2 regions of the Streptomyces sp. NBC_01410 genome follow, and region 1 is predicted to be linked to the other one. Evidence: riboswitches for the same ligand, from Rfam matches in the RefSeq annotation. Region 1 holds a riboswitch; the other holds the start of a gene.
The links. Region 1 has a riboswitch for glycine ahead of gcvT (glycine cleavage system aminomethyltransferase GcvT). Riboswitches for the same ligand answer to the same signal wherever they lie in the genome.

Region 1 (6,914 bases):
CGCTCACGTCCAGTGTGCGTGGTGCCCCATTTGTTTTGCTCCGGCTGTTACAGACCGGGGTAGAGCGGGTGCTTCGCGGCGAGCGCCGAGACCCGCGCGCTCAGCGCCCCGGTGTCGTACGACGGCTTCAGCGCCTCGGCGATGATGTCCGCGACCTCGCGGAAGTCCTCGTCCGTGAAGCCGCGGGTGGCCAGCGCCGGGGTGCCGATCCGCAGGCCCGAGGTGACCATCGGCGGCCGCGGGTCGTTCGGAATGGCGTTGCGGTTGACCGTGATGCCCACCTCGTGGAGGCGGTCCTCGGCCTGCTGGCCGTCCAGCTCCGAGTTGCGCAGGTCGACCAGGACCAGGTGCACGTCCGTGCCGCCCGACAGGACGGAGACGCCGTGCTCCTTGACGTCGTCCTGGACCAGACGCTCGGCGAGGATACGGGCGCCGTCCAGGGTGCGCTGCTGGCGCTCCTTGAAGTCCTCGGAGGCCGCGATCTTGAAGGAGACCGCCTTCGCCGCGATGACGTGCTCCAGCGGGCCGCCCTGCTGACCCGGGAACACAGCGGAGTTGATCTTCTTGGCGAGCTCCTGCGTCGACAGGATCACACCGCCGCGCGGACCGCCGAGGGTCTTGTGCGTGGTGGTGGTGACGACATGCGCGTGCGGCACCGGGTTGGGGTGCAGTCCGGCGGCGACCAGACCCGCGAAGTGGGCCATGTCGACCATCAGATACGCGCCGACCTCGTCCGCGATGCGGCGGAAGGCGGCGAAGTCCAGCTGACGCGGGTACGCGGACCAGCCGGCCACGATCAGCTTCGGCTTGGACTCCTTGGCGAGCCGCTCGACCTCGGCCATGTCGACCTGACCGGTCTGCTCGTCGACGTGGTACGCGACCACGTTGTACAGCTTGCCGGAGAAGTTGATCTTCATGCCGTGGGTCAGGTGACCGCCGTGGGCGAGGTTCAGGCCCATGATCGTGTCGCCCGGCTTGAGCAGCGCGAACATCGCGGCCGCGTTGGCCTGGGCGCCCGAGTGCGGCTGCACGTTGGCGTGCTCGGCGCCGAAGAGGGCCTTGATGCGGTCGATGGCGATCTGCTCGACGACATCGACGTGCTCGCAGCCGCCGTAGTAACGGCGTCCCGGGTAGCCCTCGGCGTACTTGTTGGTGAGGACGGAGCCCTGGGCCTCCATGACCGCGACCGGAGCGAAGTTCTCCGAGGCGATCATCTCGAGGGTGGACTGCTGGCGGTGGAGCTCGGCGTCGACGGCGGCCGCGACGTCCGGGTCCAGCTCGTGGAGAGGGGTGTTGAGAAGCGACATCAGGCGATCCCTACGGTCGTGGTCAGCCGGAGAACTCGGTGTACTCGTCGGCGGAGAGCAGATCCTTCGGCTCGTCCGCGACGCGCACCTTGAACAGCCAGCCACCCTCGAAGGGGGCGGAGTTCACCAGCGACGGGTCGTCCACGACGTCCTGGTTGGCCGCGACGATCTCACCGGTGACCGGGGAGTACAGGTCGCTGACGGACTTGGTCGACTCCAGCTCGCCGCAGGTCTCGCCCGCGGTCACCGTGTCACCGACCTCCGGGAGCTGTACGAACACCACGTCGCCGAGCGCGTTGGCCGCGTGCTCCGTGATGCCGACCGTCGACACGCCGTCCTCGGCGGCCGACAGCCACTCGTGCTCCTTGCTGTAGCGCAGCTGCTGGGGGTTGCTCATGGCCTGAATTCTCCTGTACGCGGGGGAGTGCTGGTGAACGGGAGGGGTGGTGCTGAAGGTCACTTCTGGCGCTTGTAGAACGGCAGCGCGACAACCTCGTACGGCTCATGCGTACCGCGGATGTCCACGCCGACGCCCTCGGTGCCCGGCGCGGCGTGCGCCGCGTCCACATAGGCGATGGCGATGGGCTTGCCCAGGGTCGGCGACGGTGCGCCCGAGGTGACCTCGCCGATCACCTCACCGCCCGCGACGACGGACATACCGGCGCGCGGGACCCGGCGGCCCGTGGCGATCAGGCCGACGAGCTTGCGCGGCGGGCTGGTCTCGGCGTGCTCGGCGGCGGCCTGAAGGGCCTCGCGGCCCACGAAGCGGCCGTCGTTGGTGGTCTTCTCGAACTTCACGACCCGGCCCAGACCCGCGTCGAAGGGGGTCAGGGCGGTCGTCAGCTCATGCCCGTACAGCGGCATGCCCGCCTCCAGGCGCAGCGTGTCCCGGCAGGAGAGCCCGCAGGGGATCAGACCGACCGGGGCACCGGCCTCGGTCAGCGCCTGCCAGAGCTTCTCGGCGTGCTGTGGCTCGACGAAGAGCTCGAAGCCGTCCTCGCCGGTGTAGCCGGTGCGGGCGATCAGGGCGGGGACGCCCGCGACCGTGCCGGGCAGACCCGCGTAGTACTTGAGGCCGTCGAGGTCGGCGTCGGTGAGCGACTTCAGGATGCCGGGGGACTCGGGGCCCTGGACGGCGATCAGGGCGTACGCGTCGCGGTCGTCGCGGACCTCGGCGTCGAAGCCCTGGGAGCGCTCCGTCAGCGCGTCGAGGACGATCTGCGCGTTGCCCGCGTTGGCGACGACCATGTACTCGCTCTCGCCGAGTCGGTACACGATCAGGTCGTCGACGATGCCGCCGTCCTGTTGGCAGATCATCGTGTAGCGGGCGCGGCCGACGCCGACGGAGCCGATGTTGCCGACCAGCGCGTAGTCGAGCAGATCGGATGCCCGGGGACCGGTGACGGTGATCTCGCCCATGTGGGAGAGGTCGAAGAGTCCCGCCTTGGTGCGGACCGCGTTGTGCTCGTCGCGCTCACTGGCGTACCGCAGCGGCATGTCCCAGCCCGCGAAGTCGGTCATGGTCGCGCCGAGCGACCGGTGCAGGGCGTCGAGGGCAGTCAGACGGGGGGCGTTGCTCATAGATGTGGCTCCCAGGGCAGGCCGATGAGGACGATCCTCCCCATCTGTCATCGGAACCTGAGAGGTTCGTCGCAACCGTACGTACAGGTGGTTGCGACTTGCACCTTGGGTGGAGCCGCTCGACAGCGGCTCGCTTTTCAGATCTGCCTCATCACACGCGGTACGGGGCCTGAGAGATTCAAGGGAGGGACTTGCTCCTTCGGCGCCCGGCACACACAGTGGCCAGGACTCTCCCGCGTGGATTCAAGCGGCCTGTATGCAGTTGGCGCGCACATCATTGCACGCATCGCGGCGGAGTGGGGGCCCGGCTTCGCTGCAAAACGGTTGTACCGCATTACCGTTTCTTTACACTTCATGGGCAAGGGTGGGTGACCCGACATCGGGGAGAGTGATGACGTTGCAGAGGTCCGAGGCCTACGCGACGACCGCGGGGGTGCCGGCCCGGCCGGCTCTGCCCGCCCGGCGACTGCTCGGGGCGCCCGCGCCCGTGCTGCGTGACCTGAGGGACCGCTGCGGGCGCAGCCCGGGAAGCCTGGTCTTCGCCACCGGTGACGTGGTGGTCGTCTCCGGCCTGCCCGGCAGCGGAAAGTCCACGCTGATCCGGCGCGCGGCGACCGGCCGCGGCATCGACTCGCAGGACACCCGTGACCGGTGGGACGCGCGCATGCCGCGCCTGCTGCCGTACGCCGTCTACCGCCCGCTCGTACGTCTCGCCCACTACGCCGGGCTGCGGCGCGCGCTGCGCTCCGGCGAGAGCGTCGTCGTGCACGACTGCGGCACTCAGGCCTGGGTGCGGCGCTGGCTGGCCCGCGAGGCGCGGCGCCGGGGGAGCGGGCTGCATCTGCTGCTGCTCGACGTGAGCCCGGCGGTCGCCCGCGCGGGCCAGCGTGAGCGCGGCCGCGGAGTCTCCGGGTACGCCTTCGCCCGGCACCGGCGGGCGTTGGGCCGCCTGATCGCGGACGCGGAGTCGGGGCGGCTGCCGGTGGGCTGCGCGTCGGCGGTCCTGCTCGACCGGGATGCGGCGGGGGCGCTGGGGCGGGTGGGCTTCGAGTAGGCGGGGGGTGCGCCTGCGGCGGGCTTCACCCCACCCCGCCCTCCCCCTACGGCCTGGCGGCCGTGGGAGGTACCCCCATCCCGTAACCAAGGGGCTTCGCCCCCTGGACCCCCGTATGCGACCTCCGGCCGCATGTCCTCAAACGCCGGACGGGCTGAAATTAGCCCCGCCGGCGTTTGAGGCGCGGGGGTCCGGGGGCGGAGCCCCCGGGATAAGGCCCGCCGCTCCGCGTTATCGTCGACGCGCAGACCGCACCACGCCCGGGGGAGAAGGACCGCACATGCACACACCCGAGCAGGCCCACCCGCATCCCTACGGCGGCTGGCCGGCCAACGAGCTCGAAGAGGTGCTCGCCGCGTCCCTCGGCAACGCCTCCGCCGGCGGGCGTCTCGTCGAGGTGCTCGGCCGCAGTCAGGTCTGGGTGCCGCTGCCCAACGGCGGCAGCAACGACAGCCCGAATCTCGATCTGCCCACGATGGAGATCGAGGGCGCCGCGTACGTCCCGGTCTTCAGCTCCGAGCAGCAGTTCATGGCCTGCGTCGGCAGCCATATGTCCTTCACCGTCGCCCCCGCCCGCGAGTTCGCCCGCGGACTGCCCCCGCAGCTCGGCATCGCCGTCAACCCGGGCGGCACCGTCGGCGCCCCGCTGCCCCCGCCCGCCGTCGCCGAACTGTGCCGGGTCGGCCGCACGCCCCTGGACGGCCCCGCGAGCGGGGGCAGGGTGCGGCTCTTCGAGCCGGACTGGAAAGAGGAGCCGGTGGACTTCCTGGCCGCCGCGGCCGGCGAGTTCGAGTCCTCCGGTGTGGTCCTGAGCGCCCGGCGCGCGCTCGCCTCCGTCGAGGGCGAGCCGCCGGCCCTTTTCATCGGTGTCCAGGTCTCCTCCTGGGAGGCCGCGGAGCGCAATGCCCCGATGGACGCCCTCGGCCGGGCACTGGGCCGGGTCCAGGTGCCCTGGCCCGTCAATCTCGTACTTCTGGATGTCGCGCAGGACCCGGTCGGACAGTGGATGCTTGAGCGCGTGCGGCCCTTCTACCAACGACAGCACGCGTAGTCGTCAAGTGGGTGTCAGGGCTGCCGTTTAAGCTGGACCGGTCGATCGAAGAGGGGCGGAACCCAGGGTGAGTGCGTCAGGCACCGCGGCGGCGGGGCAGGTCGAGCACATGCTGCGCCAGGTGACACCCGGACGCTATGACGCGTACGAGGCGCTGCTGCAGGCCATCGCCGACCCGGCGGGCAGCAGGCTCTGGATGCTGCTCTGGCACGGCCAGGCCGGCTCGCCCGACGCCCAGTACGGGAACATGGAGGTCGACGGCGTCGGCTACGCGCCGTGCGTGACCTCCGCCCAGGAGCTCTCCGCCTCCGGCTGGAACCGCGCGCACGAAGTGATCAGCGGCCCGGACATCGCCCGCGCCCTGTATCCCGAGCGCTGGGGCATCTGGCTCAACCCGCACGCCCCGGGCGGCGGCGTCGGCATCCCCTGGCTCGATCTCCGCCGGATCGCCACCGGTCTCGACCGGATGCCCGCGGGCCCCCTGCGGCTGTCCGAACCGGCCATCGAGATCCACCAGTTCTACGCCCTGCTCTCGCAGAACGCCCACCGCACACCCGCGGTCCGCTCCCTGCGCCGCGCCTGGGTGCAGCCCGCGCTCGGTGCTCCGTATCTCGCCATCGGGCTCGATCTGTACGACACGAGCAGGCAGTCCGTGGACACGGTGCGGGCGATGATGCAGCAGTCGATCGCCGCGGTCCCGGACGGGCTGCCCCTCTCCACGGTCGCGATGTCCGACGAGTACGACCCGGTGACGATGTGGCTGCGGGCCAATGCCCGCCCCTTCTACGACCGTGACGCTCACGGCGCCGCGCCTGTCGGCGGCGGCTACGGCTACCCCCCGCCCCACGGCCGCTGAGTCGAGGGCGATTTCGCCCCATTTGCTACACGGCCGCTCGTATTTCCATGCCGCGTACCGGTGTTCAGCGTCGGATTGTGTGCGCTTGAGCCTTCGGGCGTCTTGTATTCGAATGAGGCGCCGTTGTCCGCATGGCGGCTCATCGGTCAACTTTCGCCCTGTATGCGGTATTTACTATGCCGCTCAGTCGGCGACTCCGTCCGTATAACGGAAACCACCTCGCCGCATCACGTTTGAGCAAACATTCCCCGTGGGGTCTGGCGGGTGATCGCAGCAGCGTTGAAGACTCCCGCATCAAGGACCCTTCGGTCCTGTGTACGACCTGCTTCTTCAAGCGTTCCTCGCACCACGCACACAACTCGCACCGCTGATGTGAACGAAGCCGCTACAGCGGCGGGCATGGGTCGGTCACCACCGGCCGGGAGGGTCCCCACCACGATGACGGCACCACTGCACGACACGAGCGCGGCCGAGACCGCGGCCGTCGATGTCGCCGCCGATGTCCCGCAGAAGGCCATTGAGGGGCGTTCGCCCTGGAAGATCGCCTGGATCCGGTTGAAGCGTGACAAGGTCGCACTTGTCGGCGGCTTCGTGGTGCTTCTCCTGGTCGTGGTCGCGATATTCGCTCCACTGATCGTGAGCTGGCTCGGGCACCCGCCCGAGGAACTTCACGAGGACGCGATCGACCCGCTGCTCGGCACCCCGATCGGCGACTGGGGTGGAATCAGTTCCGACTTCCTGCTCGGAGTTGAGCCGGTCAACGGCAGGGACGTCTTCAGCCGCATCGTCTACGGCGCGCGCATCTCGCTTCTCGTGGCCTTCCTGTCCGCCTTCGTCGCGGTCACCCTGGGCACGGTCTTCGGTGTCATCGCCGGTTACTTCGGCGGCTGGGTCGACGCGGCCATCAGCCGCGTGATGGACCTGCTCCTGGCCTTCCCGCAGCTGCTCTTCATCATCGCCCTGATCTCGGTCGTCCCGAACGAACTCTGGGGCTTCTCCGGTTCGGGTCTGCGGATCGCGGTCCTCGTGCTGGTGATCGGCTTCTTCGGCTGGCCCTACATCGGC
Region 2 (6,914 bases), 4.5 Mb from region 1:
CAGCTTCCGCGATGTGGTTGTCCTCAAGATCGTCAAGCGTTTCCTGGACACCGGCGTAGCGCTGCAGAACATCCGCACCGCGGTGCAGCATCTGCGGGCGCGTGGCGTCTCGGACCTGGAGCGCATGACGCTGATGAGCGACGGTGCCACCGTCTACGAGTGCTCGTCGCCTGACGAGGTCGTGGATCTGCTCCAGGGCGGCCAGGGGATCTTCGGGATCGCCGTCGGTGTGGTCTGGCGTGATGTCGAGGCGGCGCTGTCGCAGCTCCACGGCGAGCGGATCGACACCGGCGAGACGCTGGTCGGCAACAACCCTGCGGACGAGCTGGCCAGGCGCAGACGCGACCGGGCCGTCTGAGCGGGTGCGGCGGAGGGACCACGTTCTGCCGGGGCCATTGTCAGTGGCTTAGGGCAGCATCGGAGTTGTGAGATCCGCGCCGACGATTCTGCATCTGGACATGGATGCCTTCTTCGCCGCCGCCGAGCAGGCGGCGAAGCCGAGTCTGCGCGGAAAGCCGGTGGTGGTCGGCGGGCTCGGGCCGCGCGGCGTCGTCGCGACCGCCTCGTACGAGGCACGGCGCTTCGGGGTCCACTCCGCGATGCCGATGGCGCAGGCGAGACGGCTCGCGCCCAATGCCGCCTATCTCGTGCCGCGCTTCTCGCTCTACCGCACGGTCAGCGAGCAGGTGATGGAGCTGCTGGGCAGGCTCTCACCGCTGGTGGAGCCGCTGAGCCTGGACGAGGCGTTCGTGGACCTGGAGGCGGGCGGGGTCGCCGACGACTCCGCGTCCGCGAGGGAGACGGGGGAGCGGCTGCGTGCGGAGATCCGCACGGTCACGGGTCTCACCGGGTCCGTCGGGCTCGCCGGATCCAAGATGCTGGCCAAGATCGCCTCCGAGCAGGCGAAACCCGACGGTCTGGTGCTCATCGAGCCGGGTACGGAACGTGAGCTGCTGGGGCCGATGTCGGTGCGCACGCTGCCCGGCGTCGGCCCGGCGACGGGGGAGCATCTGCGCCGCGCGGGTATGACGACCGTCGCCGAGCTCGCGGAGGCGGGCGAGGACGAGCTCGTACGGCTGCTGGGCAGGGCGCACGGGACCTCGCTGTTCCGGATGGCCATGGGGTACGACGACCGGCCTGTCGTGGCCGAGCGGGACACGAAGTCGGTGTCGGTCGAGGACACCTTCGATGTGGATCTGCACGATCGGGTGCGGGTGCGGATCGAGGTGGAGCGGCTCGCCGACCGGTGTGTGCACAGGCTGCGGGCCTCCGGGCACTCCGGGCGGACCATCGTGCTGAAGGTGCGGCGATACGACTTCTCGACGCTCACGCGCTCCGAGACGCTGCGCGGGCCGACCGACGACCCCTCGGTGGTGCGGGAGGCCGCCGGGCGGCTCCTGGAGGCCGTGGACACCACAGGCGGGGTACGGCTGCTCGGCGTGGGCGTCACCGGGCTCACCGACTACACCCAGGAAGACCTCTTCGCCCAGGCCGCCGCCGACGAGCAGGCCGCTGCCCACGAGCAGGCGGCCGCGGACGATCATGGCGGACCGGCGCACGAGGGGGCGTCCGAGGCGGCGGGCGACCAGGGGGCTCATGGGGGCGATGAGCCGGCCGAGGCGGGCGTCGTGGAGCCCGTGGCACATCCGGAGCGGCGCTGGGCGGCCGGGCACGACGTACGGCATGCCCAGTACGGCGCGGGCTGGGTGCAGGGCAGCGGCGTCGGACGGGTCACCGTGCGGTTCGAGGAGCCGGGGTCGCCGCCCGGGCGCGTCCGTACCTTCCGTGTCGACGACCCCGATCTCGAGCCCTCCGACCCCCTGCCGCTGGTGCCGCTGCCCGAGAAGGAGCAGAGCCCGGGTCAGTCCTCCTGGCCCGCGACACGGCCGAAGGAGGTTTCCCCCGACGGCGTGGGCGTTTCAGGGGCCTCGGACAGATCGAGGCCGTAGTGGTGGTAGAGCTGCAGTTCCTGCTCCGGGGAGAGATGACGGCCGACACCGAAGTCCGGCGCGTCCTTGATCAGCGAGCGTTCGTACGGGACGTGCAGGGTGTCGTCGACCACCTTGCTGGGCTCCAGCGGGACGAAAGCGTCCCTGCTGAACAGGCCGGTGCGCACAGCAGCCCACTCGGGCACGCCGGTCGCATCGTCGAGATACACCTCGTCCACAGTCCCGATCTTGGTGCCGTTGCGGTCGAACGCCTTGCGGCCGATCAGGCTGCGCGGATCGATGTCGGTCTGCACGGTCCCTCCAATTGGTCGCAACTGCTGTCTAAATACTACAAAAGTGCACATCGTGACTGTCGGCCACTTGAGCGATCGGAGCGGGAGGGCGCTGGTACGCTGGCAGACGGCTGCTGACCCCGTGCGGGAGAGTCCACCGGTGACACACCGGCGGCGCCGAAGGAGCAAATCCTCCCCGGAATCTCTCAGGCCCCTGTACCGCACGGACGAGGTCACTCTGGAAAGAAGAGCGGGCGTCGGACGGCGTCCGCTCTCACCGACGGTGAAAGCCGGCGCGCCTGCGTGTGCGCCGGTGAAGCTCTCAGGTTGAGATGACAGAGGGGGAGGCCGTCCGGGCATCCGCGCCGCGATGCCCCTCGCCGGTCGTGTCAGACCAGGAGGCCTCCTAAATGACCGCCAACCGCATTCCGCTCTCCCAGCTGGAGCAGGGCATCCCCTTCGAGCAGCGCCACATCGGGCCCGACGCCGAGGCCCAGGCCAAGATGCTGGCGCAGGTGGGGTACGGCTCGCTGGACGAGCTGACCGCCGCCGCGGTGCCCGCTGTGATCAAGAGCGCGGAGGCGCTGAACCTCCCGGGCGCGCGCACCGAGGCCGATGTCCTCGCCGAGCTGCGCACGCTGGCCGACCGCAATCAGGTGCTGGCGCCGATGATCGGCCTCGGCTACTACGGCACCTTCACGCCGCCGGTCATCCTGCGCAATGTCATGGAGAACCCTGCCTGGTACACGGCGTACACGCCCTACCAGCCGGAGATCTCCCAGGGCCGCCTCGAGGCGCTGCTCAACTTCCAGACGATGGTCGCCGATCTGACCGGCCTGCCCACCTCGGGTGCGTCGCTGCTCGACGAGGCCACCGCCGCGGCCGAGGCCATGTCGCTCGCCCGCCGCGTCGGCAAGGTCAAGAACGGCGTCTTCCTGGTCGACGCCGACGCCCTGCCGCAGACTCTCGCGGTGATCGAGACCCGTGCCGAGCCGACCGGCGTCGAGGTCGTCACGGCCGACCTGAGCGAGGGCATCCCCGCCGAGATCGCCGAGCGCGGCGTCTTCGGCGTACTGCTCCAGTACCCGGGCGCCTCCGGCGCCGTCCGTGACCTCAAGCCCGTCATCGAGCAGGCGCACGAGCTCGGCGCGATCGTCACCGTCGCCGCCGATCTGCTGGCGCTGACCCTGCTCACCTCGCCCGGCGAGCTGGGCGCCGACATCGCGGTCGGCACGACGCAGCGGTTCGGCGTCCCGATGGGCTTCGGCGGACCGCACGCCGGCTACATGGCCGTCCGCGAGAAGTTCGCGCGCAGCCTGCCGGGCCGGCTCGTCGGCGTCTCCGTCGACGCGGACGGGAACAAGGCCTACCGCCTCGCGCTGCAGACCCGTGAGCAGCACATCCGCCGCGAGAAGGCCACCAGCAACATCTGCACCGCGCAGGTGCTGCTCGCCGTCATGGCCGGGATGTACGCGGTCTACCACGGCCCCCAGGGCCTGCGGTCGATCGCGCAGCGCACCCACCGCTTCGCGACGCTTCTCGCCGAGGGCCTGCGGGCCGGTGGCGTCGAGGTCGTGCACGGCTCGTACTTCGACACGCTCACCGCGCGGGTGCCCGGCAAGGCCGCCGACGTGCTCGCCGCCGCACGCGAGGGCGGGGTCAACCTCCACCTCGTCGACGCCGACACCGTCTCCATTTCCTGCGACGAGACCACGGGACGCACGGAGCTGAACGTGGTCTGGGCGGCCTTCGGCCTCGAGGGCGACATCGAGGCGCTGGACGCGGCGACCGAGGAGGCTCTGCCGCAGTCGCTGCTGCGGACGGACGACTACCTCACGCACCCCGTCTTCCACCAGCACCGTTCCGAGACGGCGATGCTGCGCTACCTGCGCAAGCTCGCGGACAGGGACTACGCGCTGGACCGCGGCATGATCCCGCTCGGCTCCTGCACCATGAAGCTGAACGCGACCACCGAGATGGAGCCGGTCACCTGGCCGGAGTTCGCGCAGATCCACCCCTTCGCCCCCGTCGAGCAGGCCGCCGGATACCTCACGCTCATCCATGAGCTGGAGGAGCGCCTCGCCGAGGTCACCGGGTACGACGCGGTCTCCATCCAGCCCAACGCCGGTTCGCAGGGCGAGCTCGCGGGCCTGCTGGCCGTGCGCGCGTACCACCGCGCCAACGGCGACGAGCAGCGCACCATCTGCCTCATCCCCTCCTCCGCACACGGCACCAACGCCGCCAGCGCGGTCATGGCGGGCATGAAGGTCGTCGTGGTGAAGACCGCCGACGACGGCGAGGTGGACATCGAGGACCTGCGCGCCAAGATCGAGCAGTACCGCGACGAGCTCTCGGTCCTGATGATCACCTACCCGTCCACGCACGGTGTGTTCGAGGAGCACGTCGCCGACATCTGCGCCCAGGTCCACGAGGCCGGCGGCCAGGTGTACGTCGACGGCGCCAACCTCAACGCGCTGGTGGGTCTTGCCAAGCCGGGCAAGTTCGGCGGCGACGTCTCGCACCTCAACCTGCACAAGACCTTCTGCATCCCGCACGGCGGCGGCGGTCCGGGCGTGGGTCCGGTGGGTGTCCGCGCGCACCTCGCGCCGTACCTCCCCAACCACCCGCTCCAGCCGACCGCGGGACCCGAGACGGGTGTGGGTCCCATTTCGGCCGCTCCCTGGGGCTCGGCGGGCATCCTGCCCATCTCCTGGGCGTACGTACGGCTCATGGGCGGCGAGGGCCTCAAGCGCGCGACGCAGGTCGCCGTGCTCGCGGCCAACTACATCGCCAAGCGCCTGGAGCCGCACTACCCGGTGCTCTACACGGGCCCGGCGGGCCTCGTCGCCCACGAGTGCATCGTGGACCTGCGTCCGCTGTCGAAGGCGACCGGTGTCAGCGTCGACGACATCGCCAAGCGGCTGATCGACTACGGCTTCCACGCGCCGACGATGTCCTTCCCGGTGGCAGGCACGCTGATGATCGAGCCCACCGAGAGTGAGGACCTGACCGAGATCGACCGCTTCTGCGACACCATGATCGCGATCCGGGGCGAGATCGAACGGGTCGCCTCGGGCGAGTGGCCCGCGCAGGACAACCCGCTCAGCAACGCCCCGCACACCGCGGCCGCGCTCGGCGGGGAGTGGGAGCACCCCTACAGCCGCGAGGAAGCGGTCTTCCCGGCGGGGGTGAGCGCCGCGGACAAGTACTGGCCGCCGGTGCGCCGGATCGACGGTGCGTTCGGCGACCGTAACCTCGTCTGCTCCTGCCCGCCGATGGACGAGTACGAGAACTGACGGACGGCGACCGGCACACGCGGCCGGACAGGGGCCGCGCATGCGTCAGGGCCGGTGCGGAGATCAGTCTCCGTGCCGGCCCCTCGTCGTGACGGACGGCTCTCGTCGCCGTACAGACGGCTCTACGCGGCCGTCGTCACCTGCCGGTGCGGCGCGATGATCTGCCCGTCCGGCAGCAGCTCGCCGGTGTCCTCGAAGAGCAGGATGCCGTTGCACAGCAGGCTCCAGCCCTGCTCCGGGTGGTGCGCCACGAGACGCGCGGCTTCCCGGTCGGCTGAGTCGGATGTCGGGCAGGCTGGCTGGTGCTGGCACATGGCTGGGTTCTTTCGCTGCGGTGTGTCGACTGTGACTGTCCTGCGGCTCGATGAGGAGTTCATGGCCGCCCCCCGTATCTCTCGGTCCGATCCCAGTGTTGCCCTACGGGCGTCAATCCGCAGGGATTTCGCGGCAGCTCTTCTTACTGGTTAATGACGTATCACCCGGGCGGACGGTTCAGTTCAACTCCATTGTCCTTTCGGGTGGTTCGGGGGGGCCGGTATGGGCTAGTCCACCCGGGGCAGAAATGCGCCCCGCGACCGGATGGTCACGGGGCGCGAAGACGGGGTGAGCAGGGCAGCTGTGGGGGCGCTCCTCAGGCCGCGGCAGTCAGGCGGGGGAGCCGAGCAGCGGGGCCGGAGTGAGGCGCAGGGTCATGACCGGGAGGAGATCGGAGACCTGGTGCGGCCGGTGTGCGGTGATGCCCGGAGGCGCCGGAGCCAGCGGTACCAGTACGTCGGTGGGGCGGGGTGTGCCGGTCCCGGCGTCGGCGTCGGTGTCGCCGTGCAGCCAAAGGGTCAGCATGTAGAGCTCGGGGATGGACAGCAGCCGCGGCTGGAAGTGGGTCCGCATCGACTCGGCCTGCCGCAGTGCCCGTTCGGTGGAGCTCAGATAGGGACCTTCGAAGAAGTGAGAGAAGGTCCAGCCGTCGGGGGTGAGCATCGTCTCCGCCGCGGCCACGGCGCGTTCGCCGCTGCGGATGAGGAAGCGCCAGCCCGTGAGGCGGGTGTAGGGGGCACTGCTGCTCGGGACGATCTGATCCAGTACATGGACGGGAAGCGGCAGTTCGGGGCTCACAGATCCCTGGACGGACCTCAGAGCGGGTGTGCGGGCCTCGCGGACGGCGGTCGGGGAACCGAGTGCTGCGAGGACGCTGCGGAGGGCAGGCGCGGGGGCCGGGGGGACATGCAGCGGCATGATGGGTCGCCTCTCACTTCGGAGACACGTTTGAGCAGGGGCAGGTGCGGACGGCACTGTCAGCGTGGCGGGGTCAGAGGGGGCCGGAAACCCCACCGGGCGCCAACTCTCTGCCTCGTTCGCGAAGTTTATACGACACGTGTTCTCGCCATGTTTCTGCTAGC

Region 2: another riboswitch for glycine. It lies ahead of gcvP (aminomethyl-transferring glycine dehydrogenase); the one in region 1 lies ahead of gcvT (glycine cleavage system aminomethyltransferase GcvT).

Annotation. Positions count from the first base shown of each region.
Region 1 covers NZ_CP109530.1:6,002,667-6,009,580, forward strand. The annotation lists gene glyA (serine hydroxymethyltransferase) at 48-1,307, opposite strand; gene gcvH (glycine cleavage system protein GcvH) at 1,330-1,704, opposite strand; gene gcvT (glycine cleavage system aminomethyltransferase GcvT) at 1,764-2,888, opposite strand; glycine riboswitch at 3,037-3,134, opposite strand; gene OG741_RS27745 (AAA family ATPase) at 3,280-3,942, shown strand; gene OG741_RS27750 (enhanced serine sensitivity protein SseB) at 4,223-4,993, shown strand; gene OG741_RS27755 (enhanced serine sensitivity protein SseB C-terminal domain-containing protein) at 5,061-5,849, shown strand; gene OG741_RS27760 (ABC transporter permease) at 6,288-6,914, shown strand, end outside.
Region 2 covers NZ_CP109530.1:1,516,256-1,523,169, reverse strand. The annotation lists gene OG741_RS07040 (MerR family transcriptional regulator) at 1-358, shown strand, start outside; gene OG741_RS07035 (DNA polymerase IV) at 426-1,949, shown strand; gene OG741_RS07030 (PRC-barrel domain-containing protein) at 1,862-2,242, opposite strand; glycine riboswitch at 2,357-2,453, shown strand; gene gcvP (aminomethyl-transferring glycine dehydrogenase) at 2,632-5,517, shown strand; gene OG741_RS07020 (DUF5999 family protein) at 5,640-5,831, opposite strand; gene OG741_RS07015 (hypothetical protein) at 6,163-6,750, opposite strand.